Regions from separate parts of the Cellulomonas wangleii genome, predicted to be linked through region 3. Evidence: riboswitches for the same ligand, from Rfam matches in the RefSeq annotation. Region 3 holds a riboswitch; each other region holds the start of a gene.

Region 1 (4,882 bases), 510 kb from region 3:
GGGACGTACGCGACGCCGAGGCGTACGCGACGTTGCGCGCGGCCGTCCGCGACGGCCTGGAGGACGACGTGCACCGCGTGGTCGGCGACCTCGTCACCGTGCTCACCGCGTCGCGGGAGCTCGACGCCGAGGTCCGCGGCGCGAACAGCCTCGCGCTGCTCGCCACCGCGCAGGACGTGCGGGAGCAGTCGGCCCGCCTGGTCCACGACGGGTTCGTCTCCGAGGTCGGCGCCGAGCGCCTGCCGCAGCTGGTCCGCTACCTGCGCGCCGCGCGGCACCGCCTGGCCAAGGCCGCCGAGAACCCCACCCGCGACGCCGACCTGGCCTGGCAGGTGCACGACGTCGAGGAGCTGTACACGGGCGCCCGCGAGCGCGCCCGGACCGCCTCCCCCGACCCGGCCCGCGACGCGACGCTCGACGACGTCCGCTGGCTGCTGGAGGAGCTGCGCGTCAGCCTGTTCGCCCAGCAGCTCGGCACGCCGGTGCCCGTGAGCCCCACGCGCATCCGCAAGACCCTCGCCGGCCTGACCTGACGGCTCCCGTGCGCCGGCGGCCCCGGCGCTCGTCCGGCCGCCCACAGCCCTGCGGCGCGCGCGGGTCCCCACCGCGCCGCCGCGCGGGGCGCGGGCCGTCGGGAGGCCGGTCCAGACTCGGGGCATGACGTCAGCACCCACGCCGCCGTTCCGCTGCTTCGGTGGCAGCGACCCCCTCTACACCGCCTACCACGACGACGAGTGGGGCGTGCCCGTGCACGACGAGCACGCGCTGTACGAGCGCCTCGCCCTCGAGGCGTTCCAGTCCGGGCTCGCCTGGATCACGATCCTGCGCAAGCGGCCCGCCTTCCGGGAGGCGTTCGCCGGGTTCGACCCCGAGGCGGTGGCCCGGTTCGGCGAGGACGACGTCGAGCGGCTGCTCGCCGACGTCGGGATCGTGCGCAACCGCGCCAAGATCGAGGCGACCGTCGCCAACGCGCGCGCCGTGCTCGCGCTGCACGCGTCCGGGCGCACCCTCGACGAGCTGCTGTGGTCGTACGCGCCCGGGCCGCGGCCGCGGCCCCGCACGTTCGCGGACGTGCCGTCCAGCACGCCGGACTCCGCCGCGCTGGCCAAGGAGCTCAAGAGCCACGGGTTCCGGTTCGTCGGCCCGACCACCGCGTACGCGGCGATGCAGGCGTGCGGGGTGGTGGACGACCACCTCGAGGGCTGCGTCGTGGTGCGGCGGGGGGCGGCCGCCGCGACGGGCGCCGATACTCCCCCAGGGTGACAGCGCGCCCACGGGCTCGGCACGGGCCCACCTCGCGGCTAGTGTGCCCGCATGGCGGAGGATCGGGAGCTCGACGGGCGGTACGCGGCCGTACGGGCCGCGCACGACGCGTGGCTGAGCGAGGACGACGCGGACGCCGTGGTGCTCGAGGCCGTCCAGCACGGTCTGCTGGCGGTCCCCGTCCTGGTCCCCACCTCGTCCCCGGGGCTGCCGCACCAGCGCACGAGCCGGGAGGGCTCGGTCCTGCAGCGTCGGCGCCGCTGACCTGCAGGGGGCCGGCGAGCGCCGCCGTCGACGACCGCCCGCGACGCCTGCGGGCCGGACGAGGGCGTCTCACATTCCGAGTAGCGCTGTCCGCCATCCGGGCACAGGCGTACGATCCTCGGCGACCATCCAGAGCGGCTGAGAGACCTGGCTCGACGACGCCGCAGCAACCCCCCTCCTCGTGAGGGTGTGGGTGCTTCCGCCAGGAACGATGGAGTGACGATGAGCGTGCGCAACCGTGCCACCGACCCCTCGTGCGGGGCGTCCCGCCCGACAGCTGCGCGTCCGGCGCGATGAGCGTCGTGGCCGAGATCCCGACCACCGCCCCGCCGACGAGCTCCGCGGCGGCGTCCGGGCCGGCGTCGGCGGCGCCGGAGCCCTCCCGCGCCGCACGGCGTCGGACCGACCCGGCGGGCGCCCTGGACCGCCCCACGGTCTCCTTCGAGCTGTTCCCCCCGCGCAACCCGGACGCCGCCCCCCGGCTCTGGGCGACCGTGCGCGAGCTCGAGTCCGTCGAGCCCGACTTCGTGTCGGTCACCTACGGGGCGTCGGGCCACACGCGGCAGACCACGCGAGCGTTCGTCCGCCGGCTGCTGCGCGAGACGTCGCTCAACCCGATCGCCCACCTGACCTGCGTCGGGACCTCGCGCGACGAGGTGACCACGATCGTCGAGGAGTTCCTCGACGAGGGCGTGCGCTCCTTCCTCGCGCTGCGCGGCGACCCGCCCGCGGGCGAGCCGGACTGGCGGCCGCACCCGCAGGGCGTGCACACCGCCGCCGAGCTCGTCGAGCTGCTGCGCGAGATCGAGCGCCGCCGGTGCGGCCGCAGCGCCGCACAGGCCGTGCGCGCCCGCGTCCGCCCGCTGTCCGTGGCGGTCGCGGCGTTCCCCCGCGGCAACCACGCCACCGGCGGCACCCGCGCCCAGGACGTCCAGGCGCTGCTGGCCAAGCAGGAGGCGGGCGCGGACTTCGCGATCTCGCAGGTCTTCTTCGACGCCGAGGCCTACCTCGGGCTGGTCGCCGAGGCCCGCACCGCGGGCGTCACGATCCCGATCGTGCCGGGCATCATCCCGACCACCGACCCCGCGCGGCTGCACCGCGTCCAAGAGCTCACGGGCGTCCCCGTGCCCGACCGTCTCCTCGACCTGCTCGGCTCCACCGACGACCCCGTCGAGCGGCACCGCCGCGGCACGCGGGCCGGCGTCGACCTGGTCAACCGGGTCCTCGACGGCGGTGCGCCCGGCGTCCACGTCTACACCTTCAACAAGCACGAGGCGGCGCTCGACCTGCTCGACGGCGCCGACCTCGTCGGCGGCCGCCGCAGCACCGTCGCCGCCCACGACCTCACCGCGCCCGACGGCACCCCCGCCGACGCGACCACGACGACACCGCGAGGAACCCTGTCATGACCGACACCACGCCCGCGCCGGCGACCCCGGCCTTCCCCGCAGGCTCCGTCCTCGGCTACCCGCGCATCGGCCCGCGCCGCGAGCTCAAGAAGGCCCTCGAGGCGTTCTGGGCCGGCCGGACCTCGGCCGACGAGGTCGAGGCCGTCGCGGCCGACCTGCGCCGCCGCACCCGCACCCGCCTGGCGGAGCTCGGGCTGGCCACCGACGCCCCGGCCATCCCCAGCGCGTTCTCGTTCTACGACCAGGTGCTGGACGCGACCGCGCTCGTCGGCGCCGTGCCCGCCCGGTTCGCCGACCTGCAGGACGCCGACGGCCGCCTCGACCTGGCCGGCTACTCGACCGTGGCCCGCGGCCGCGGCGACGACCTCCCGCTCGAGATGACGAAGTGGTTCGACACGAACTACCACTACCTCGTCCCGGAGATCGGCCCGGACACCGCGTTCCGCTACGCGTCGGACCGACCCGTCGCGGAGTTCGCCGAGGCGCTGGCCGACGGCGTGCTGACCCGGCCCGTGGTCGTCGGTCCCGTCACCTTCCTCGCGCTGGCGAAGCCGACGGAGGACGCCCCGGCCGGCTTCTCGCCGATCGACCGCCTCGACGACCTGCTCCCCGTGTACGCCCGGCTGCTCGCCGAGCTCGCCGCCGCCGGTGCCACCTGGGTGCAGATCGACGAGCCCGCGCTCGTCTCCGACTCCGTCGGCGTCTCCGCCGAGGTCCTCGCCGACGCCACGACGCGCGCCTACCGCGCACTGGCGACCGAGCTCGCCCGCCCGCAGCGCCCGGCCATCCTGCTCGCCGCCCCGTACGGCGACCTCGGTGCCGCGCTGCCCGTCGTCGCGGCCACCGACGTCGAGGGCCTCGCGCTCGACCTCGTCCGCGGCGACGCGCCGACCGTCACCGTCCCCGGCCTCGCCGGCAAGACGCTCGTCGGCGGGGTGATCGACGGCCACAACATCTGGCGCGCCGACCTCGACGCCAAGCTCGCGGTCCTCGAGCAGCTCGGGACGCTCGGCGCCGCCGCGGTCACCGTCGGCACGTCGACGTCGCTGTTCCACGTCCCGCACACGCTCGAGGACGAGCCGGCGCTCGACCGCACGCTGGTCTCCTGGCTCGCCTTCGCGGACGAGAAGGTCCGCGAGGTCGCGACGCTCGCCGAGGGCCTGACCGCGGGCCGCGAGGCCATCCACGAGCAGCTGCTCGCCGCGTCCGACGCGGTGCGCTCCCGCGCGACGGCCCCGGGCGTCGTGCGTCCGGAGGTGCGCGAGCGTGCCGCCGCCCTGACCGACGAGCAGTTCCGCCGCGGCCCGTTCGACCAGCGCAAGGCCGCCCAGGCCGCCCGCCTCGACCTGCCGGCGCTGCCGACGACGACCATCGGCTCGTTCCCGCAGACCCCCGAGATCCGCAAGGCGCGCGCCGCCTTCGGCAAGGGCGAGCTGACGGCGGGGCAGTACGAGGACGAGATGAAGGCGGAGATCCGCCGCGTCGTCGAGCTGCAGGAGCGCATCGGCCTGGACGTGCTGGTGCACGGTGAGCCCGAGCGCAACGACATGGTCCAGTACTTCGCCGAGAACCTCGACGGGTTCGCCGTCACGCAGAACGGCTGGGTCCAGTCGTACGGGTCGCGGTGCACGCGTCCGTCGATCCTGTGGGGCGACGTGTCGCGGCCCGCGCCCATCACGGTGGCGTGGGCGCAGTACGCGCAGTCCCTCACGGCCAAGCCGATGAAGGGCATGCTCACCGGCCCGGTGACGATCCTGGCGTGGTCGTTCGTCCGCGACGACCAGCCGCTCGGTGACACCGCGAACCAGGTCGCCCTGGCGCTGCGCGACGAGATCGCCGACCTCGAGGCCGCCGGCATCGCGGTCGTGCAGGTCGACGAGCCCGCGCTGCGCGAGCTGCTCCCCCTGCGCGAGAAGGACCACGCCGCGTACCTCGACTGGTCGGTC
Region 2 (4,882 bases), 420 kb from region 3:
GCAGCAGGAGGCGCTGGCCTCCGCCGGCGAGTCCACGGAGGCGTTCGCGGCCCCGCTCGACGCGGGCGAGAGCGAGGTCGGCCAGGTGGCCGACGTGCCGGCGGGCCCGTACCTGCTCCGCGTCGTGTGCACGTCGTCGGACGGCGGCCCGGTCACCGTCACCGTCGCCGCCGCCGCCGACGGTACCGAGCTCACGTCGTACCAGGCGCCGTGCGTCCCGGTCTTCCAGGGCGGGTCGACGATGGCGGACAGCGACCCGTTCGAGGTCCCGGCCGGTGCCGTGGACGTCGGCGTGACGGCGGCGGCGGACTCCGTCGTCGCGGTCGGCCTGGTCGCCGCGGGCTGAGCCGACCGGGCTGAGCGAACCGGACCGAGCCCGCGCGGCGCGGGCCGGCGGCGTCCGCGCGGGTCAGTCCGGCAGCGTCGCCAGCGCCTGCGCGAGGTCCTCCCGCAGGTCCTCGACGTCCTCCAGCCCGACCGACAGCCGCACGGTGGCCTCGCCGATGCCCACCGCGGCACGGCCCGCCGGGCCGAGCCGGCGGTGCGTCGTCGTCGCGGGGTGCGTGACGATCGACTTGGCGTCGCCCAGGTTGTTGGAGATGTCGACGACGCGCAGCGCGTCGAGGAACCCGAACGTCGCCTTCTTCGCGACGTCGGGCGTCGCACCCGCCGGGACGGCGAGGTCGAGGGTGACGACCGTCCCGCCTCCGGTCTGCTGGGCGCGGGCCAGCGCGTGCTGCGGGTGCGAGGGCAGGAACGGGTAGCGCACCTGCGCGACCCCCGGCTGCTGCTCCAGCCAGCCGGCGAGGTCCAGCGCGGACGCGGCCTGGTGGCGGACGCGCAGGCTGAGCGTCTCCAGGCCCTTGAGCAGCACCCAGGCGTTGAAGGGCGACAGCGACGGGCCGGTGTTGCGCAGCAGCGTCTGCACCGGGCCGCGCACGTACTCCTCCGAGCCGAGGATCGCGCCGCCGAGCACCCGCCCCTGACCGTCGATGTGCTTCGTGGCGGAGTAGACCACCACGTCGGCGCCGTGCTCCAGCGGGCGGGAGAAGACCGGCGTCGCGAAGACGTTGTCGACGACGACGGTCGCCCCGGCCGCGTGCGCCAGGCGGCTGACGGCAGCGATGTCGACGAGGTCCTGCATCGGGTTCGACGGCGTCTCGAAGAACACGACGTCCGCGGGCGTCGCGAGGGCCTGCTCCCACTGCTCGGGCACGTGGCCGTCGACGTAGTCGGTCCGCACGCCCCACTTCGCGAGGATCTCGTCGAGGATGACCACCGAGGAGCCGAACAGCGCCCGCGCCGCCACGACCCGGGAGCCGGACCGGACGAGCGCGGCGAGCGCCGTGAAGACGGCGGACATCCCCGTGGCCGTCGCGTAGCACGCCTCCGCGCCCTCGAGCAGCCGCAGCCGCTCCTCGAACGTCGCGACGGTCGGGTTGCCGTAGCGCGAGTACAGGAACCGGTCGACCTCGCCCGCGAACCCGGCCTCGGCCTGCGCGGCGGTGGCGTAGGTGTAGCCCTGCGTGAGGAACACGGCCTCCGACATCTCGCCGAACCCGCTGCGCACCAGCCCGCCGCGCACGGCGAGGGTGTCGGGGCGCAGGGTCTCGCGGTCGAGGCGGTGGTCGTCCCAGTCGCCCGGGCCGGGCGGCAGGTCGGGCGGCAGGTCGGGCGTGCTCACGGCTGGAGCCACGGCAGGCCGGCGGCACGCCAGCCCGTGTGCCCGCGGTGGCCGTCGGGGCCGGTCGGGCCCTCGAAGCCCTCCAGGACGTTGTACGCCGGGCCGTAGCCCGCGGCCGTCGCCGCCTGCGCGGCGCCGATCGACCGCTGCCCCGACCGGCACAGGAACACGACGGGGCGCTCGTCGCCCGGCGCGACGCCCGCCGTCGAGAGCTGGTCGAGGAACGCGGCGTTCGGCCGCCCCGAGGGGTAGGAGACCCACTCCACCAGCGCCGCCTGGCGGCCGAGGCCGCGCAGGTCCGGCACGCCGACGTAGCGCCACTCGGCGTCCGTGCGGACGTCGACGAGGACGGCGTCGTCGCGCTCGGCGAGCAGGTCCCAGGCCTCGGTGGGGGTGAGGTCCCCGGCGTACCCGGGTGCGGGACGTGGCTGCACGGTCATGGTCCTCCCATCGTCTCTGGCGGTAGCACCCTCGGCCACGGTCGCCCGTGCGGGTTGCTGCGGCGTCGTCGAGCCAGATCTCTCGGCCGCTCTGGATGGTCGCCGCGATGCTACGCCAGGGTGCGTCGCCACCGGCAGGGCGTCTCACGCACGCCCCGCCGCGGTGCGACGGGGCCGCGGGCCGTGCCAGGGTGGTGCGCGATGGACGCCCCCGAGGACCTCGTGCTGCGACCCGTGACCCCTGATGACGTGCCGGCGCTGACGCGCCTGCTGCATGACGCGTACGCGGACCTCGCCGCGCGCGGCCTGAACTTCACGGGTGCCACCCAGGACGAGGCGACGACCGCCCGGCGCAGTCTCGGTGTGGGCGCCTCGTGGGTGCTGGTCGACGCGGCCGGCGGCCTCGCGGGCACCATCACCGCGACCAGCCCTCCTGGCCGCGGCATCAAGGCGCTCACCGACCTGGCGCTCGAGCCGGACCGCGTCTGGCTCAACCAGCTCGCCGTCCGTCCGGACCTGCGGGCGCGAGGGCTGGCGACGTACCTGTGGGGCGTGCTGCGCGAGTGGTCCCTCGCGCGCGGCATGCGGTCGGTGGGCCTGGACACGGCGGAGCCCGCTGCGCCGCTGCGCGCGATGTACCGGCGGTGGGGCTTCGTCGACGCCGACGTCGTGCAGTGGCCCGGCAAGACGTACCGCAGCGTGGTGATGCTGCACAGCCTGGAGCGCGCGCCGCGAGGTACGGACGGTGAGACGGCGCGTCTCGCATCCTGAGAGCGGCGGCGTGCTGCCGTTGACATGCCCGCGCCGGGCGGCCGATCCTCGACACAGGTCATGAGCGCCAGCGACAAGCCCCGGCTCGCTGGCCGGCAACCCTCCTCCGCGGTGGGGTGCCCCGGGTGACGACCTGGCCGCGCGCCGTTCGGCGCCGGCAAGCGCGGGGCCCTCGGCGGTCCCCGGACCGTTCCGGAGGAGCACCATGACCACGATCACCGAGCTGTTCGCGTGTGCCGACGAGGCGTCGGGCACCGCGGCCCCCGGACCGCGCAGCGGGGACGCGCCGCTGCTGCCGGTCGTCGGCGCGTCGACCACCGTCCCGCTCGTCGACGGCACCAGCCGCACCTACGCCAACCTCGACTGCGCCGCCAGCGCCCCCGCGCTGGAGTCCGTGGGCGCGCGCGTCGCCGAGGTGCTGCCGCTGTACGCCTCGGTGCACCGCGGCGCGGGTTACCTGTCGCAGGTCTCGACCGCGCTCTACGAGACGTCCCGGCAGTCGATCGCCCGCTTCGTGGGGGCCCGCGAGGACGACGTCGCGATCATCACGCGCAACACCACCGACTCGCTCAACCTGCTCGCCGGCGTCGTGCCGCACGGCGAGGCCGTGCTCGTCCTCGACGTCGAGCACCACGCCAACCTGCTGCCGTGGGTGCAGCACAGCGGGGGCGGGCAGTCCGGGACGGGGCGCGTCGCGACCGTCCTGCCGGTGCAGCCGACGGTCGCGGCCACGCTCGACGCGCTGCGCACCGAGCTCGCACGCCGCCCGTACGCGCTGGTCACGGTGACGGGCGCGTCGAACGTGACGGGGGAGGCGCTGCCGCTGGACCGCGTGGTCGGGCTCGCGCGCGCGGCGGGTGCGCGGGTGGCCGTCGACGGGGCGCAGCTGGTGCCGCACCGCGGGTTCTCGCTGGCCGCCACGGACGTCGACTACGTCGCGTTCTCCGGCCACAAGACGTACGCCCCGTTCGGCGCCGGCGCCCTGGTGGGGCGCCGGGACTGGCTCGACACGGGCGTGCCGTACCTCGCAGGGGGAGGCGCGGTGCGCGACGTGCGGGCCGACCGGACGGTCTGGCAGCCCGCGCCCGCGCGGCACGAGGCGGGCTCGCCCAACGTGCTCGGGGCGATCGCGCTCGCGCAGGCCTGCGACACGCTCGCCGACCTGCCCGCGGGTGCGCTCGAGGCGCACGAGCAGGCGCTGCGGGACCGCCTGGTGCGAGGCCTCGAGCGGCTCGACGGCGTGCGCGTCGCGCGGATCTGGCCGGACTCGACCGACCCGGTGGGCGTCGTGACGTTCACGGTGGCGGACCTGAACCCGGGCCTGGTCGCGGCGTACCTGGCGGCCGAGCACGGCATCGGCGTGCGCGACGGGCGGTTCTGCGCGCACCCGCTGCTCGCGCACCTCGGGGCGTCCCACGGCGCCGTGCGCGCGTCGGTCGGGGTCGGGACGACGGCCGAGCACGTGGACCGGCTCGTCGCCGCGCTCGGCGTGCTGCTGGTGCGCGGGACGCAGGCGGAGTACGAGGTGGTCGACGGCTGCTGGTCTGTCGTCGACGACACGCGCCCGCTCATCGAGGTGCAAGGGCTGGACCACCTGGCCGCGACCGCGGCGGCCGCCTGCGGGCCGGCGCTGGACGACTGAGGCGCACCGACCCGGCCGTCGCGCCGGCGACGCGCGCCCCGCGGCGGGCGACGTCCCACCGTGCGGGACACCCGCGAATGCGCTGGTCGCCCGGTCGGGGCGGGGGGAGGATCGTCCGCGTGCTCCACGACCTGACGCTCGACGGCCACGGTGTGCGCCTCGTCCCCCTCGCCGAGGACCACGCGACGGCGCTCGCGGCCTTCGTCGACGAGCGGGTGTGGGCGGGCATGACGTCGCCCACGCCCCGGGGCGTCGACGACCTGCGGGACGTCGTGCGGACGGCCCACGGGACGCCGGCGCGGTACGCGTTCGCGGTGCTCGTGGACGGCGAGGTGGTCGGGTCCA
Region 3 (4,882 bases):
CTGCGCCAGCTGACCGAGCCGGGCGGGTCGGCGGCACGGATCTACGCCGAGCAGCGCTCTCTCGATGGCGACGCACTGCCCCTGGAGGTGCTGGCGGCTGACGCGGCCTCCGCCGCGGCGCAGTGCCTGGCGGAGTTCGACCGCCTCGTGCACGACCCGGCCGGCCGGCCGGCCCAGCCACTCAATCCATTCGTCCGGTCTGCCGATCTGTGAACCTGTGACCGTGTCCCCCGACGACCTGCCGCGCTCGCCGACCGGCCGTGTCCCGCAGTGGGTCGTCGACGAGGCGGCCGGGTTCGCCGTCGCCCCGCCTGCGTGGCGCCCGGACGACGTCCCCCTGCCTCCGCCGCCGCGGCGGCGGAGCCTGACGGGCCGGCTCGCGGTGGTCGTCGCGCTCGCGCTCGGCGGGTGGTGGGTCGTCACGGCCGTCCTGCCGGGGTTACTGCGGGAGGTGGACGCGCCGTTCCTCGACGGCATCGTGGCGGGCCGGGTGCCGGAGCCGACCGCCGAGGTCGCCGCTCTGGCGGCGGAGATGTTCCTCACCGAGGAGGGGCGCGACCTGCTGTACCGGTCGGAGCCGGAGCTGCTGGGTGCGGCGGAGTTCGCGGGGCGGTGCGACCGCGGCGACGCCCCCGCCGGGCAGAGCGGCGGCGCGGTGGGCTGCTACCACACGGCCGCCGGCGGCCTGGAGACCGGCGGACGCATCGTCGTCTACGAGCCGGCGGACCCCCGCCTGCGCGGGTTCGTCGTCGAGACCGCCGCGCACGAGCTGCTGCACGCCGCGTGGAACGAGCTCACGGCGGATGAGCAGGCGACGGCGGTGGCGGCGCTGGAGCCGGTCGTCGCCGGCATCGACCCGGCCGACGACCTGCACGAGCAGCTCGCCGGATCCGTCGGCGCCGCACCGGCCAACCGCGCCACCGAGCTGTTCGCGTACCTCGGCACGCAGGTGTGGCAGCCGGGTGGGCTCGACCCGGCGCTCGAGGCGCTGTACGGGCGGTTCATCGCCGACAGGGAGTCGTTGGTGGGGGTGCACACCGCGTTCGAGCAGCAGCTGGACCAGCTCACCACCGAGTACGAGTCCGCACTGGCGACGTTCGAGGGCCGTCAGATGGAGCAGGTCAGGGCCACGATGGAGCTCGACGCGGACACCGACGAGCTCGCGCAGTACCGCGCGACGATCGAGGAGGAGGAGGCGCGCCTCGCGTCGTTGCCCGCCTCCCAGCGCGCGCGGTCGCTCCTGTCGTGGACGTGGCGCGACGGCACCGCCCTGCCGCAGGCGCCCGCCGACGAGCTCCTGGCCGATGCGCGCGCCCTGCTCGCCCGGGACGAGGCGGAGCTCGTCGCCCGCACGGAGGCGCTGCGGGCCACCGGTGAGGAGATCCTCGCGGAGCAGACGCGGATCACGACGGTGCGGGTCGAGCTCGAGGCGCTGCTCGGGCAGCTCGTCCCGGGGTGATCGTCGGCCGGGACGTCCCCGGCACCACCGGACGACGCCGCCCCGGGGCCAGGGGCGCGGCGCCGTCCGGCGACCACCTCAGGCCTCGAGACCCGGAGGCAGCGCGATCTCGTACCCCATGCCGCTCAGCGCCGTGGCGTCGTCCGCGGCGTCGATGGTGCTGCCGGGCAGCAGCACGTCGGACAGGACCCGCCCGGTCGCGTCTGCGTGGTGGATCGCCGTGACCCCCCGCCCCGGTACTGGTAGGCCAGCACGAGCACCCAGTCGACCGGCGCGGCGTCGGGCCGGCGCCCGTGCCGCAGCGGCGGGTCCAGGTGGTAGAGCGTCGCCGTGTGCGGCGGGATCGGCCGCCCGTCGCCGGCGCCCTCCTCGGGCTGCAGCGAGGCCACCCGCCATGCCACCGTGCGCCCGGGACGTCGCTGCAGCGTCCGCAGGCACGGTGTCCGCTTCTCGCGTGACGCCACGGCGACGTACCGGTCCCCCACGCGTACCACCCCGAGGTCGTCGTGCACCCACACGGTCGGGTCGTCGGTGCGCAGGTGGGCGACGAACGGTGCGTGGTCGTGCAGCCACCAGGTCGCGGTGGCACCGGAGGCGTGCTCGAGGCCGATGCGGTGCGGCCCCACGACCGCGAGCCGCCAGGGCGTCCCGGAGGCGGCGACGGCGCGGGCGACGAGCTCCGGCTGGACGACGTGGCCCGGTGAGATGGACACGCACACCACGTGGGTGGGGGGATCGAGAGCGAGGTCGGACACGGGTTCTCCCGGAGGTCGAGCGTCTTCCCGTGCCGGCGGCGCGGGCGGATCTTCCTCCGGGGGCACCGTGCGCTCTGCGCGGTTGCCAGTCGGCCTGCCGGAGGGCTTGTGGCCGAGCTTCGTGATCGGGGCCCACGGTAGCGGCAAGGGCTGACATCACCGGCCCGTCGGGGAGATCCAGACCGTCGTCACCAGCTGACGGCCCGGCTCCCTCAGGCTGCGCCCGGGCCACCGCCCACCGCGCGCACGGCCAGGTCGGCCAGGCCGTCGGCGTCGAGGCCAGGCCACCCGTGCAGCTTCTGCCGCCACTCGGCGGGCACAGCCGCGGCGCCGTGCGCGGCTCCGGCGAGCGCGCCGGCGATCGCCGCGACCGTGTCGGTGTCGCGTCCCCCGCGCACGGCGCGCTCCAGGACGTCGACGAGGTCCGCGCCGTGGTGCAGGGCCGACCAGGCACCCTGCAGCGCCTGCACCACCCACCCGTTCTTGGCGAAGTCCGCCGGCTGCGACTCCTCCGCCTCGGCGATGACGGCCGCCCACCGCGCACGCCGGTCGGCCGGGAGCCACGCGAGCTGCGCGGTCAGGTCGACGACGCCCTCGCGCACCGCGTGCCGCACGGCCAGCGACCACAGCACGCACGCGTCCCCGGCGTCGGGGTCACCGTGCGTGAGGTCGGAGACGGCGCGCGCGGCGGCCGCGAGCGCGTCCTCCCGACCGTCACCGAGGTACCCGAGCGCGACGGGGCCGGTGCGCATGAGCGTGCCGTTGCCGCCCGCGTGGCGGGGATTGGCGGCGTAGTGCTCCGCGGCCTGCCGACGGGCCGCTGCGGCGGTGGGCTCCGGCAGGGCGTCGAGCAGGGTGCTGGTCTGCACCCCGATGTCCGTGGCGGTCAGCGCCCACTGCGACCACGCCGCGACGATGCGGTCGAGGCACGCCTCGTCGTCGAGCGAGCCGCCGTCGGCCAGCACCTGCGCGATCGGCACAGCCATGGACGTGTCGTCGGTCCACTCCCCCGGCTCCCAGTCGAAGCTGCCGCCCCCGGCCATGTGGACAGGCTGGTCGTCGGGCAGCGGCGGACCGAACTCGTAGCCGGCGCCCAGGGCGTCGCCCGCGGCGGAGCCGAGCAGGGCGCCGATGGCGCGGTCGGTCTGGGCAGGGGTGAGGGGCATGGGACCTCCGGGGGCGGGGACAGCGGGTGCCCGAGGGTGCCACGAGGCACCGACATCGCTGGTCGGAGGGCCTGCGCGTCACCCGTCGGCGGTTGCCCCGGCGGGTGGGCCGGCGAGCAGCTGCCGGACGCGCGCGTACTTCGCCACCAGGCGCGCACGGGTCGCCTCGTCCAGCGCCGCCAGCCGCGCGGGGTCGGTGTTGTCCGCCAGGTCGGCGGTCTTGACGGCCACGGCGAGCGGGTCACGCTTCACGCGTGCGACGTAGTCCTCCATGGCCTCGCCGGCGACCTTGCTGACGGCGACGACGGCCGCGACGACGTCGTCCGGGATGCCGGCGGCGCGCAGGTCGTCGGGGGTGACGTCGGTGTCCTCGACCACGTCGTGCAGCCACGCGGCGGCGACCACCCGCTCGTCGCCGCCAGCGGCCGCCGCGTGCGCGGCCACGCGCGCCGGGTGCCCGATGTAGGGCGCACCGGCCTTGTCGGTCTGGCCACGGTGGGCGTCGGTCGCGATCCGGCGGGCCGTGGCGATGAGGTCGGTCACGGCGCGCCGTCCGGGGCGGGGTCGGGGGCGGGATCCGGCGCGGGATCCGGACCAGGTGCGCCCGCGGCGGGACGGTCGACGGTGAGGCTCGTCGCCAGCGCGCGGACGGCCTGCTCCAACGCGGCCACGTGCGGCTCGCCCGTGGTGGTGCCGGTGAGCACCGCCAGCCAGATCGAGTCCGGGACGGGTGCGGCCACCTGGACGGTGTGCTGCTCGCCGCCGGTGACGGTCTGCTCGGAGCGCGTCGCCAGGAGCCCGGGACCCAGGCCCGTGGCGACGGGCTCCCCCGCCCGCAGCACGAGCCGCGCGAGGTCGAGGTCGGCCCGGACCGGCGCGGTGCGCAGCCAGGTCAGGCTCATGGTCGAGACGTCGGGCTCGTCGTGCTGCTCCGGGGTGACGTCCGTCGGCAGGTGCAGGAACGTCGCGAGCGCACCGCTGGCGGCGCTCGCCCGCGCGACGCCGTGCAGCAGGTACCCCAGGCCGCCGCGGCGGCGGTCGTCCAGCGCCGCCCACAGCGGGGTCCGCGCGACGAGCGCGAGCAGGTCGTCGCCGAGCGAGGCCGAGTCCCCGCGCAGCGTCTGCCAGCCGGCGGGCGCCTGCAGCGTGAAGGCGAACGGCGGGCGCGCAGGCGTCCCGGCGCGACGTCCCGGGGGTGCGGCTGCGGTGCTCACAAGCCGCGAGCCTAGCGAGGGACGGCGGCGCGAACGGGGCGAAACACCTCACCCTCGGGACGACGCCCACGACACGGGTCGAACCAGTATGTTTCGGGCAGCCACCGACGACCCGGAGGGACGCCCGATGACCGCCGTCGACGCGGCCGAGCAGCGCGTGCAGGAGCTGCAGGCCCTGCTCGCCGCCGTGCGTGCCGCCCGCGCGCGCGTGCCCTCGCTGCGGCGCGCGACCGGGACGGTCGGCGCACCCGGGAGCTGGACGGGCACCGCCGCGCACCGGCTGCACCA

The links. Region 3 has a riboswitch for S-adenosylmethionine ahead of KG103_RS16870 (hypothetical protein). Riboswitches for the same ligand answer to the same signal wherever they lie in the genome.
Region 1: linked by a shared signal. The riboswitch ahead of KG103_RS00495 (methylenetetrahydrofolate reductase) and the one ahead of KG103_RS16870 (hypothetical protein) in region 3 are both predicted to bind S-adenosylmethionine.
Region 2: linked by a shared signal. The riboswitch ahead of KG103_RS15025 (rhodanese-like domain-containing protein) and the one ahead of KG103_RS16870 (hypothetical protein) in region 3 are both predicted to bind S-adenosylmethionine.

What each region holds. Positions count from the first base shown of each region.
Region 1 covers NZ_CP074405.1:108,633-113,514, reverse strand. Annotated here, with positions in the region: gene hrpA (ATP-dependent RNA helicase HrpA) at 1-533, shown strand, start outside; gene KG103_RS00505 (DNA-3-methyladenine glycosylase I) at 658-1,263, shown strand; gene KG103_RS00500 (hypothetical protein) at 1,315-1,527, shown strand; SAM riboswitch class I at 1,650-1,756, shown strand; gene KG103_RS00495 (methylenetetrahydrofolate reductase) at 1,821-2,936, shown strand; gene metE (5-methyltetrahydropteroyltriglutamate--homocysteine S-methyltransferase) at 2,933-4,882, shown strand, end outside.
Region 2 covers NZ_CP074405.1:3,257,103-3,261,984, reverse strand. Annotated here, with positions in the region: gene KG103_RS15035 (hypothetical protein) at 1-346, shown strand, start outside; gene KG103_RS15030 (O-succinylhomoserine sulfhydrylase) at 410-1,657, opposite strand; gene KG103_RS15025 (rhodanese-like domain-containing protein) at 1,681-2,124, opposite strand; SAM riboswitch class I at 2,129-2,226, opposite strand; gene KG103_RS15020 (GNAT family N-acetyltransferase) at 2,326-2,895, shown strand; SAM riboswitch class IV at 2,952-3,065, shown strand; gene KG103_RS15015 (aminotransferase class V-fold PLP-dependent enzyme) at 3,101-4,537, shown strand; gene KG103_RS19145 (GNAT family N-acetyltransferase) at 4,657-4,882, shown strand, end outside.
Region 3 covers NZ_CP074405.1:3,678,177-3,683,058, forward strand. Annotated here, with positions in the region: gene KG103_RS16860 (hypothetical protein) at 1-213, shown strand, start outside; gene KG103_RS16865 (hypothetical protein) at 224-1,459, shown strand; gene KG103_RS16870 (hypothetical protein) at 1,585-2,214, opposite strand; SAM riboswitch class IV at 2,229-2,341, opposite strand; gene KG103_RS16875 (ADP-ribosylglycohydrolase family protein) at 2,427-3,380, opposite strand; gene KG103_RS18945 (HD domain-containing protein) at 3,459-3,923, opposite strand; gene KG103_RS18950 (hypothetical protein) at 3,920-4,594, opposite strand; gene KG103_RS18955 (hypothetical protein) at 4,722-4,882, shown strand, end outside.